DNA from 3 places in the Bacillus sp. AFS017336 genome. Region 3 is predicted to be linked to each of the others. Evidence: predicted binding sites of a transcription regulator. Region 3 holds the regulator's gene; each other region holds the start of a gene.
What was found. Region 3 encodes Rex, which represses fermentation and respiration genes when NADH is low (regulators of the CRP and FNR family bind a similar motif). Its sites were predicted from a motif close to TTGTGAAATATTTCACAA; they were not measured.
Positions count from the first base shown of each region.

Region 1: the regulator Rex is predicted to act here: its motif matches at 1,874-1,891, upstream of qoxA (cytochrome aa3 quinol oxidase subunit II).
Region 2: the regulator Rex is predicted to act here: its motif matches at 1,713-1,730, upstream of CN601_RS08705 (formate/nitrite transporter family protein).

Region 1 covers NZ_NUCO01000021.1:87,178-91,402, forward strand. The annotation lists gene CN601_RS12195 (arsenic transporter) at 1-557, opposite strand, end outside; gene CN601_RS12200 (DUF1904 family protein) at 806-1,135, opposite strand; gene qoxA (cytochrome aa3 quinol oxidase subunit II) at 2,139-3,011, shown strand; gene qoxB (cytochrome aa3 quinol oxidase subunit I) at 3,014-4,225, shown strand, end outside.
Region 2 covers NZ_NUCO01000017.1:69,194-73,418, forward strand. The annotation lists gene CN601_RS08695 (proline dehydrogenase family protein) at 109-1,026, opposite strand; gene CN601_RS08700 (DUF2573 family protein) at 1,217-1,480, opposite strand; gene CN601_RS08705 (formate/nitrite transporter family protein) at 1,797-2,600, shown strand; gene CN601_RS08710 (GDSL-type esterase/lipase family protein) at 2,715-3,533, shown strand; gene CN601_RS08715 (ABC transporter ATP-binding protein) at 3,526-4,225, shown strand, end outside.
Region 3 covers NZ_NUCO01000149.1:9,831-14,055, forward strand. The annotation lists gene groL (chaperonin GroEL) at 1-593, opposite strand, end outside; gene groES (co-chaperone GroES) at 652-936, opposite strand; gene CN601_RS25185 (CPBP family intramembrane glutamic endopeptidase) at 1,210-1,881, shown strand; gene CN601_RS25190 (redox-sensing transcriptional repressor Rex) at 1,924-2,550, opposite strand; gene CN601_RS25195 (ABC-F family ATP-binding cassette domain-containing protein) at 2,712-4,225, shown strand, end outside.

The DNA.
Region 1 (4,225 bases), on a different contig from region 3:
GGTACAAACATCATTAACGGCTGCATATATAGTGGCATGTGAACGATTTTTAAACCGATTAAATTTACGATATTACTTACGCCTATTGGAGCACTCGAAGCGGTAGCAATTAATGCACCGGATAATAGGTAAGGTATTTGTTGATGTGGTTTTAGGCGGAGATTTTTTAAAAGAATAATTAGAATTGGTGTCGTTATTAAGATACTACCATCATTATTAAATAGCAGTGTCATTAAAAAACATAGTAATTGGATATACCAGTATAGGCGATAACTTGATCCTTTAGCTAATGTTACTAGGCGTGCTGCGGACCAGTGGAAAAATCCAAAGCTTTCTAAAATAACTGCCATAACAATTGTTGCAATAATTGTTATAGAGGCCCCACCAATTTTACTAATGATGTCAAGAAGGTCATGGCGACTGACGATTCCAGTTAGTAGTATTATTACTGCCCCAATAGTAGCAGGCCATGCTTCATGAATTCCTTTTGGTCTCCAGAAAATGACAGCCATTGTCATTATGAAAACAAAAGCAGTCACAATAATTTCAAAGTTCATTCTCATTCACCTTTCTCTAATCGGAAGTATTTTGGTTACCTACTTGTCCGATTAATATACTAATATTCAATTTTATCGATCATGTACTTAGTTAGATAACTATTTTTTTTAGTTTGTATATTTGTCCACATAGTAAAAATACCGTGAAATGACATTGTCCTATAGGTACAGTTGACCTATAAAAAATGGAAATTATATAAAATAAAAAGGCCAGTGGATTCACTGGCCTTTGTTATTTCGATATAGTATTATTCGAATCTCTTTCCATTAATGTAATAGCTATCTTCTTTATATGTAATAAATGCTATTTCAAACTCTGGAATATTTAATAAATTAACATGTTTTTTGATTGTTGCAGCGAAACGATCTCTTGTCTCTACACCCCGTTCAAACCACTTTACTTCAATAAATGGAAAACTATCTACGACTTCACCATCAAAGATTGAGGTAGAATGGATACAATCGATCGTAAAATTGTCAGTTCCACATTCGCAAACATTTGCAAGTTCTTCTATTAATGGCTTGCTAATTTTACAAATATCATTTGTTGAAATACCTTTAATTAATAATTGCGGCATACTTGTCCCACCTTTTTTCTACAATTATAACCTATTTGATTTCTAATATTAAACGAGATTGAATTTTAACAATTGGATTTAGAAAATAAATCAACATACTAAAAAATATGAAATGGATGAAAACAATGGTGATCTGCCATCGTATGAGGTAAAGGCGGTTGGCATGGAAAGAAGTAAAAAAATTATTAGTGAATGCAGGACATATAGTATTTAAGGCATGATAATGTTTTACTGCTTTATAAAAAATTACAATAATTGGTATTGATAATCATTTTCATTTATGGTAATCTAGGATTATAAAAGAAGTGTAAGAAAAAGCCATTGTTTTTCTTAGTTCTTCGATTGGATACACATTTTAAAATTAATGTGGAATGCAATCCTAGAACCCCCCCAACCCTAAGAAGAGAAGAACATGCTAGGACAGTAGTTCTTCTCTTCAATAAATTAATAACCCTGTTTTTGACGCAGAGAGATCTGCGTTATTTTTTTTGTTCATTTAGAAAGTATCAATTGGCAACGGTGAAGATAAATCGACGTAGATGCCACTTTTAGGGATAAGTGCAACTACGCCTTTGTATTCACCTGACGGATTGCAAATCGGTGAGTTTTCTTTGTCCGAAAATACTGATTATTCCGTAAAAACTGTTCAAAATTATTATACTAATTTAATAATATGGAATTTTGAAATTGTGAACAAAAAAGTTAATCTAAATCTAATATTTGTCTAAAATGTGAACGTTGTGAAAAAGTGAGCATACATATCTATTCCTTGATACATATAGGTTTTTAGGAAAAAGACATATTTGTAAATATGTCTAAATTGTGAACACTTATTTTTTCCTTTCAAAATAGAAATTAATTGTTTGTTTTTTTAATTAAAGTATCTTACTATAACTGTGGACATTGTTTGTCATTTTGGTGACAATTTATAAAAATACTTAACTAAGAAGCAATTCAAAAAACTGTTTTGTACTTTTACTTACTTAAAGGAAGGAAGAGCGAGATGAAAAAATTTCTAATGAGCATGATGATCATGCTGGTTGCATTAGTATTGGGCGCTTGTGACAAGATTGCAGTTCTTAATCCAAAAGGTCCTGTTGCTAAAACGCAAGCAGATACGATTATCTTCTCAATGTTAATGATGTTAGGAGTTTTACTAGTAGTTTACATTCTTTATATAGTTATTCTTTATAAATATCGAGCTAGTAAACTTCCAAAAGATTACGAACCACCTCACGAAGAGGGAAGTAAAACTCTTGAAATTATTTGGACGGTTATACCGATCATAATTGTTGCAGTTTTATCAGTAGTAACTGTTAAAACAACAAATGCAGTAGAAAGTGTTCCAAAAGGTCATGAAACTGATAAACCACTTGTTATTTATGCAAGTTCTTCAAACTGGAAATGGCATTTCTCATATCCAGAACAAGGAATTGAAACAGTTAACTACGTGAACATTCCAACGAATAGAAACGTAGAATTCCGACTATATTCATTTGGTCCGATTACAAGTTTTTGGATTCCTCAATTAGGTGGACAAAAATACGCAATGAGTGACATGGTAACTAAATTAAACTTTGTTGCTTCAAATGAAGGTTCATTTATGGGTAAAAACAGTAACTTCAATGGTAAAGGCTTTGCTGGAATGGAATTTGAAGTACTGGCAATGAACAATAAAGATTTTGACGGCTGGGTTAAAGACGTTAAAAATACGGCTCCTGCTTTAACAGAAAAAGAGTTTAATAAATTGCTAAAAATTGAGCATTTAGGCAGAAAGACATATTCTTCAACCCACTTAGAATTTAGACCAGCTCCAGAAGGAAAAAATGCAGGTCATGATCATGGTTCTATGGATAATATGGAGGGGATGAAATAATGATGGGTTATAAATGGGATCACTTTTTTGTAACAGGTGAGCCAATGATCTATGGCGCAATGGTGAGTATCGTTATTGTTTCTCTCGCTATTGTTATTGGTTTAACCAAATTTAAAAAATGGGGTTATTTATGGAAAGAATGGTTAACAACAGTTGACCATAAACGTATCGGTGTAATGTATATTCTTTGTGCATTATTAATGCTTTTCCGTGGCGGAGTTGATGCCTTATTAATGAGGGCACAATTAGCAGGACCAGATTTAAAAATATTAGACGCACAACATTATAATGAAATTTTTACAACTCACGGCTTAATTATGATTTTATTCATGGCGATGCCTTTCATTATTGGTTTAATGAATATCGTCATTCCATTACAAATCGGAGCACGTGACGTAGCATTCCCTTATTTAAATGCAGTTAGTTTCTGGTTATTCTTCGCAGGCGCAATGCTTTTAAACTTAAGCTTTGTTATCGGTGGATCACCTGATGCTGGTTGGACAGCTTACTTCCCACTAGCTAGTAAAGCATTCAGTCCAGGTGTTGGAAATAACTATTACGCAATCTCGCTTCAAATTGCTGGTCTGGGTACATTAATGACTGGTATAAACTTTATCGTAACAATTTTAAAAATGCGTGCACCAGGTTTGAAATTAATGAAATTACCAATGTTTACTTGGAGTATCTTAATTACAAACGTTATTATCGTATTCGCATTCCCAGTATTAACAGTAGCTTTAGCATTAATGATGTTTGACCGTGAATTTGGAACACAGTTCTTCACGATGGCACATGGTAATGATATGCTTTGGGCGAACTTATTCTGGATTTGGGGACATCCTGAAGTTTATATTGTTATTCTTCCAGCTTTCGGTATTTATAGTGAGATTATTGCAACATTCTCAAGAAAGAATTTATACGGATATAAGAGCATGGTTGTCAGTATGATCGCAATCTCTGCTTTAAGTTTCGTTGTTTGGGTTCACCATTTCTATACAATGGGTCAAGGTTCTGTTGTAAATGGCTTCTTTAGTATTACAACAATGGCCATAAGTATACCAACCGGTGTAAAAATCTTTAACTGGTTGTTCACATTAAGGAAAGGTAAAATCGAATTTACCGTTCCGATGCTTTATTCATTAGCATTTATTCCGATTTTTACAATCGGTGGTGTTACAGGGGTAATGCTTGCAATGGCAAGTGCTGACTATCAA
Region 2 (4,225 bases), on a different contig from region 3:
TTTTACTAATAACTTACTTATCACAAAAAAATCCTGTAAATAAAGAGAAAAAGGCTGACTAAAAAGGATCCTCACTCAATCCTTTTTAGTTAGCCTTTAATTTTAAAATTATTTACTGAACATACCTTTTAATACGAATGCTACGTTTGCAGGACGCTCTGCTAAGCGACGCATGAAGTATCCATACCAGTCAGTACCATAAGGAACATAAACTCGCATGTTATATCCTTCTTTAACAAGCTCTAATTGACGCTCTGTACGAATTCCGTATAACATTTGGAACTCAAATTGTTCATTTGGAATATTATGCTCTTTTACTAATTGTTTTGTGTACTCAATCATTGCTTCATCATGAGAAGCAATTGCAGTAAAGTTACCGTTTAATAAGTGCATTTTAATGATTTTTTTGAAGTTTTCATCCACATCTTTTTTCTCTGGGAATGCTACTTCAGCAGGCTCTTTATAAGCCCCTTTTACTAAACGTAAATTTGGGTTTAAACTGTTTAGATCTGTAATGTCGCTTTCAGTTCTGTATAAATAAGCTTGAATAACCGTTCCGATATTATCGTACTCAGATTTTAATTGTTTAAAGATACGAATCGTTTTTTCACAACGAGAGAAATCTTCCATATCGATTGTAACAAATACGCCATTCTTTTTAGCTGCCTCTAAAATACGACGCATATTCGCTAATACTAGCTCGTCCGAAATATCAAGACCCATTGAAGTCATTTTTAGCGAGCATTGAGAATTTAATTTCTCTTTACCAATCGCTTCAATTGCTTCAATACAAGAAGTAGCCATTTCATTTGCTTCCTCAACAGTGTCTACGAATTCACCAAGATAATCAATTGTTACTTTTAAATTCTTTTTATTTAAGTCCTTAATAACTTTTGTAGCTAAATCGATTGTTTCGCCTGCAACAAAACGCCCTGCACCAAATCTTAGGCCATATTTCTTAGCCATTTTAGTTAAAAACTTATTTTTAGACATAAATAAAAAAGCATTCTTCATAACTTGTTCCATTACTCTACCCCCAGAATTAATCTTAACTTTTCTCTCTATATATAATATTAATGTATCATCTTATGAAATTTGTTAAAACAATTATTTAATAATTTGTCGAATTTTGTTTATTGAAAATTGTATGCCCTTACTTAAAATTATATTATCATAATTTATTGATGCCGTCATCTTTGAAAATTATGGATAAGTATTATTGCTTGTTTTTATTAGCCATAGCCTCTCTATGCTGATCATTTAATGTTTTAATTTCTTTTATTAAATTAACGACTTCATCTTTTGCTTGTGGGTACGTATCATTCCAGTGCTTTACTAAAGCAGGCATTGATTTAGATATGTATGTGTACATAACCCACTTCTCTACTTTTGCTTGCTTTTCCTCTGACCAATCCCCTAATAACAATTCTGTGTATTTTTTTAGTAATGCATCAAATTTTGCTTCAAACTCATTTTCCATCAAAATCACCTTCCCATAAAATAGTCTTTACCCGCAACTTAAAACTGAATAGTAATTTTTATTAATTACGATCCCTTCTTGTCTTCAAACTCATATTTGTTTTCCTTAAAATTATAGTATATCTTCGACCAGTACTAAGACGATTATTTACAATTGTAAAGTAAAAATAATAAAGAATGGTTATTTTCGTAGATAATATTGCATTGATGTATTCAATTTTACTTTTCATAATTTGTTCACAGTTTCACAAACTTTTAATCGTTTTTTATTTGTATACTATGAATGTGTTTAAAGAACCCATAGGGAGTGAAACCAATTGGAACGAGATAGTATCCAATATTGTATCGATTTAGCTCTTAAAAAAAAGAAAATATTAGATCAAAGCTTAATTAAATATTTAACTCGTGCTGCATTAGCCTCAATTTATATAAGCTTTATTTTGATTGTCTGTTTAAAATTAGCTGAATTATTTAGATTACAGGATTCGCCATTTTCATCTATAGCATATCCATTCGTTTTCGCTACAGCATTAATTATGATTATTTACGGTGGTGGGGAATTATTTACTAGTAATACTATGTATTTTACTTTCTCAACATTAGCTAAAAAAACGTCTAAACTTGATTTAGTAAAAAATTGGATTGCATGTTACTCAGGCAATATTATTGGTGCGCTTATTTTTGCATTTATATATTATTTAACTGGTTTAGCGAAAGATTTCCCTGCTGATCATTTTTTAAATGGTGTAGTTGACCATAAAATTCATGCATCATTTTTCCACTTATTTTTTAAAGGTGTTTTATGTAACTGGCTTGTTTGTCTTGCTTGTTTCTTACCAACTAGATTTAAAGATGACCTTGCTAAAATATTGCTGGTCTTCTTATTAGTATTTGCTTTCTTCTTCTCTGGTTATGAACATAGTATCGCAAATATTGCTGTCTTTGTATTATCATATATTTTACCACATGAAGTGACGTTTACATTTGGTGATGTACTGCATAATTTAATCCCAGTTACATTCGGTAATATTATAGGTGGTTCTGTAGGTGTCGGAATGGCTTATTACTTCTTAAACAATGAAAAAAAATTAGAAGTAAAAGAATTAAAACGCGCTTCATAAAGTATGTCTACCTGTCTTCATTTTTAGAAGGCAGGTTTTTTCGTGCAATTCTAAATTTAATATGGTAATAATGATTAATAAATGAAAATATTTCCTTTTCTGGTGGTGTGAAAATTGAAATACAATAAATTTGTTCGATTCATTATGTTCATTTCTTTACTTTGTTTCTTTTTATTAGCTTACGGCTTTGCAAAAGGTGCTTATACTGTTCTAAATCCGCAAAAAGGCAAACTAATTGCAAGCAATAATACACAAAAGAAGAAAGATGATGATAACGTACATAAAAGCGATCAACTAAAGATCGTTGCATTAGGTGACTCACTTACTCGAGGAGTTGGTGACGATGAAGGGACAGGCTATGTAGGGAGATTAAAAAACGATCTTCAAAAAGAGTACAAACAGTCCACGTCTATATCGAATTTAGCTGTTAGTGGTGCAAAAACATCAGATTTACTTCATGATTTAAAGAAAAAAAATATTCAAGAAACACTAAGCACTGCAAATATAGTCGTTCTTTCCATTGGTAGCAATGATTTATTTCCAGGTGCGAATCAAATGAATGAACAATTTTTAAAAACGTATCGACCTGATGAAAAAACATTTCAAAATAATTTAAATTCGATTTTTAAAATAATACATCAACAAAATCCAAATGCGTCTATTTATGCTTTTGGTTATTATAATCCGTTTCATAATGTTCAAGGTCTCGATGCATCTTCAAGCTTCGTTTATAGATGGAATAATCTACTTGAATTAGCAACTCTTCAAGTTAAAAATGCTTACGTAATTCCAACATTTGATTTATTTTATAACGAAGAAGATCAATATTTATACACTGACCATTTTCATCCAAACAAAGACGGTTATATAGAAATGGCAAATCGTTTAACTAGTAAAATCGGAAGTCAGCTTCGAGGTGAGTCGAATGAATAAAGTACTTAAATTAGAAGGCGTTTCAAAAAGCATTAAAGGTAAAGTACTAGTTGACCAAATTTCATTTGAAGTTTACGAAGGTGAAGTATTTGGTTTTCTTGGTCCAAATGGAGCTGGTAAAACAACAACTATTCGTATGTTAGTCGGTCTAATAGCACCATCAAAAGGTAAGATTGAAATTGCTGGATTTCCCGTTAATACGCACTTCAAAGAAGCAATGAAACAAATTGGATGTATTGTAGAGAATCCCGAATTATACGGCTATTTAACTGGATGGGAAAACTTAAATCAATTTGCAAGAATGTTAGGAATTAAAGATGATACAAAGATCATCGAAGTCGTAAATCTCGTGAAATTGAGCGAAAGAATTCACGAAAAAGTAAAAACGTATTCATTAGGAATGAAACAAAGACTCGGTATTGCCCAAGCCTTACTTGGAAGACCAAAGCTTCTTATATTAGATGAACCGACAAATGGTTTAGATCCGGCTGGTATTCGTGAATTACGCGAATTTATTCATATGCTAGTCAAAGAGCAAAATATAAGCGTATTTATTTCAAGTCATTTATTGAGTGAAATTGAAATGATCTGTGATCGAGTAGGAATTATTAATAAAGGAAAAATGGTAAGAGTCTCTACTGTAAAAGATTTAGTAAAAGAAGCGGCTGAACGTGTTGAATGGCGAGTCTCTC
Region 3 (4,225 bases):
GAGTATCCACGGTCAAATTGCATACCTTCTACTACTTCTAATTCAGTTGTGAAGCCTTTAGATTCTTCAAGTGTAATAACACCGTCGTTACCTACGCGCTCCATTGCTTCAGCGATTAATTGTCCTACTTCTGGATCTGCTGAAGAAATTGCAGCAACCTGTGCGATTGACTCTTTACCTTCAATTGGTTTAGAGATTGTTTTTAATTCTTCAATTGCTACAGCAACTGCTTTTTCGATACCTTTACGGATACCCATTGGGTTTGCACCAGCAGTTACGTTTTTAAGACCTTCACGAATCATAGCTTGCGCTAAAACTGTCGCAGTAGTTGTACCGTCCCCAGCAATCTCGTTCGTTTTGCTAGCAACTTCTGCAACTAATTTTGCACCCATGTTTTCGAATGCATCTTCTAATTCGATTTCTTTTGCGATTGTAACACCGTCATTTGTAATTAATGGAGAACCGAATTTTTTCTCAAGAACTACGTTACGTCCTTTTGGTCCTAATGTTACTTTTACAGCATCAGCTAAAGCGTCTACACCACGTAACATTGCGCGACGAGCTTCTTCACCAAATCTAATGTCCTTAGCCATTGAAATGACCTCCTTATAATATAAAAAATTTATTTTTTAATTTAAGTATTTTATTTTATTAACCTATGATTGCAAGAATATCGTTTTCGCGAAGTACTAGGTATTCAGTACCACCGTACTTAACTTCTGTACCTGAGTATTTAGAGAAGATAATGCGGTCACCTACAGATACTTCTAAAGCAATGCGCTCACCATTTTCAAGTACACGTCCAGTACCTACTGCAACAACTTTGCCTTCTTGTGGCTTTTCTTGTGCACTACCTGGTAACACGATACCGCTAGCAGTTTTTTCTTCAGACTCAACAAGCTCAATTACAACACGATCACCTAATGGCTTTAACATGTGTAATACCTCCTCAATAATCAAATCATTATTTTTTAGCACTCATTAATATTGAGTGCTAACACAATTATTAGTTTAAATAATATCAAAAAATTTTGCAAGTCTGAAGCAGGCACTTTTCTTGTCGAAATATAATCAGTTTTATCTTTACAATTAAATGTAAAATAAAAAACGAAAATTTCTTTTAAGAAACTAAAGAAACGAGTAAAATAATGTACATGTTGTTATCAACCTTTGGGTTATGAAAAATATCAACACAAAGGAGCTATCTTATTGAAAACTAGAGATTTATTGATTATCTTAACTTATGCTGTTATTCAATATTCGGCGGCATTTGGGGTTCCCTATTTATTAAATAGTAATTTATACGCTGGAGTGGAAAAGAAGACTGCTTCCCTTGAAGCGGTGGCCTTATGGAGTTGTATTAGCTTCATAACTGGTTTAATTATTATACTGATTTTATTACATAAGCCCATTTTTGAAGGAATTAAGAATTTTAAGCATAACTATCGTACAATATTAAATTGGGTAATTTTAGGTTACTTCATTACGATGGCAACTCAAATTGTGTGTAATATCATTTTAATTTATGTATTCAATTTACATACAGGCTCTGAAAATACTCAAAATATCTTAAATATTGCTAAACTGAATCCTGCATTTATTATCATACCAAGTCTAGTAGCACCGATATTAGAAGAGATAATTTTCCGCCGAATCATTTTCAAAAGGCTTTATAATCGCTTACCATTTATTATTTCTGCTGGGATTAGTTCAGCAATATTTTCGTTTATGCATGGCGACTTACCATTCTTTTTATCTTACTTCCTAATTGGTTTCGTATTTTGTTATTTATACAAACGTACAAATTCAATTATCGTTCCAATTTTAACACATATGTTAATGAACACATTTGTAGTTTTTCAGCAGTTAAATTTACATTAAAGAAACCCCCAATATTTTGGGGGTTTTTAAATTAATCTAATTTTATTGTTGTAAAAAATATGCCAATGTTTGTAGTTCAACCGCTAGGTCTATATGATGAATACGAATATGTTCTGGTACACTAATTCGAGCAGGAGTAAAATTTAAGATTCCTCTTATATTTTTTCCATTTAATCGATCTGCTATTGATTGAGCTACAGGTGCAGGTACAGTTAAAATAACGATTTGAATATCATCATTCATTACGTCTTCTAAATTATCTAAATTATAGACAGGTACTCCACCAATTTCAGTTCCAATCTTATTTGGATCAATATCAAATGCCATTTCAATTTTAGTATTATTATTTTTTATAAAATTATAGTGTAAGAATGCAGTCCCTAAATTACCTACACCAATTAATGCAACTTTCATCACTTCATGTTGGTTAAGCGCTTTCGAGAAAAAAGTTAATAAGTAATTTACGTTATATCCATATCCTTTTTTTCCAAGTGCTCCAAAATAAGAAAAATCTCTTCTAATCGTAGCGGAATCTACCTTTACTGCTTCACTTAACTCTGCTGAAGAAACTCTTTGTTTACCTGATAAAGACAAATTCTTTATAAAACGGTAATATAAAGGTAGACGTTTAGCAGTAGCTTGTGGAATTTTAATTTGTTCCGAGTCCATTTTTTAATCCCCCACTTACTGTAATTCTTTTTACTATGGTGTGTAATTTAGCTTTACTTTAGTAATAAAGTACTTGTTCTAATGTAAAATATACACTATATTTAAGAATTTTGACAGTCTACAGTTACTCAGATAAAAAATTTTGCAATGAGGTGTTATCCATGATTCTTTTACAAGTAAATAATGTCTCAAAGTATTTTGGTAGTGACATTATTCTTTCAAATATAAAATTAGAAGTTCAAACGAATGATCGAGTTGCGATTGTTGGTCGTAATGGCGCAGGAAAATCTACATTACTCAAAATAATAGCTGGTGAATTGTCTTACGACGGAGGCGAGATAAATAAGCCTAAGGACGTTACTGTAGGCTACCTAGCCCAAAATACTGGATTACAAAGTGATCAAACGATATGGGAAGAATATTATTCTGTTTTTAATCATTTAGTTGAGATGCAGGAAAATATGAGAAAATTAGAAGTAAAAATGACTCAAGAAGAAGTCTATTCTAATCAGCCTGTTTATGACAAGATAATGAATGAATATGATCATCTTCAATATACATTCAAAGAAAACGGCGGTTATCAGTTTGAAGCAGATATTCGTTCAATTATTAGCGGCTTAGGTTTCAGTAATGAAGATTACGAAACAAAAATTTCTTCGTTAAGCGGTGGGCAAAAAACAAGACTTGCTTTAGGTAAACTATTATTAACAAAGCCTGATCTATTAATACTGGATGAGCCTACAAATCACTTGGATATTGATACACTTAGTTGGTTAGAGCGTTATTTACAATCTTATCCTGGTGCGGTATTAATTGTATCCCACGATCGATATTTCCTTGATCAAGTTGTAAATATTGTTTATGAAATATCTAATCGTAGGCATCAACGTTTTGTTGGGAACTATAGTAAATATCTTGATTTAAAAGCTGCTCAATATGAGCAAGAGCTTAAACAGTTCGAAAAACAACAAGAAGAAATCTCTAAGCTTGAAGATTTTGTACAACGTAATATTGCACGTGCCTCAACTACAAAAAGAGCACAAAGTCGTAGAAAACAGCTCGACAGAATGGTTCGATTAGACAAGCCACTTGGAGAAGATTCTTCAGCTAATTTTTCATTTGCAATTGAAAAACAAAGTGGAAATGACGTCCTTTCAATACAAGATTTATTTATTGGATATAACCGCATCCCTACAATTGATCAAACAATGAAGTTTGTATTGAACCGAGGAGATAGTGTTGCACTAGTCGGTCCAAACGGTGTTGGAAAGTCGACATTACTTAAGACGATTATTGGTGATTTAAATAAATTACAAGGAACAATTGATTTTGGTGCAAATGTTTCGGTCGGTTATTATGACCAGGAGCAAGCTAAGCTTACATCTAACAAAAGAGTATTAGATGAACTTTGGGATGATTATCCATTAAAGCCTGAACAAGAGATTCGAACAATATTAGGGAATTTTTTATTTTCTGGCGATGATGTGACTAAAATCGTTACCTCTTTAAGCGGTGGAGAAAAAGCAAGATTAGCATTAGCAAAACTTATGATGAAAAAAGCTAATTTTCTAATTCTTGATGAGCCTACCAACCATTTGGATTTAGATAGTAAAGAAGTTTTAGAAAATGCTTTATTAGATTATCCTGGGACTATTTTGTTTGTATCACATGATCG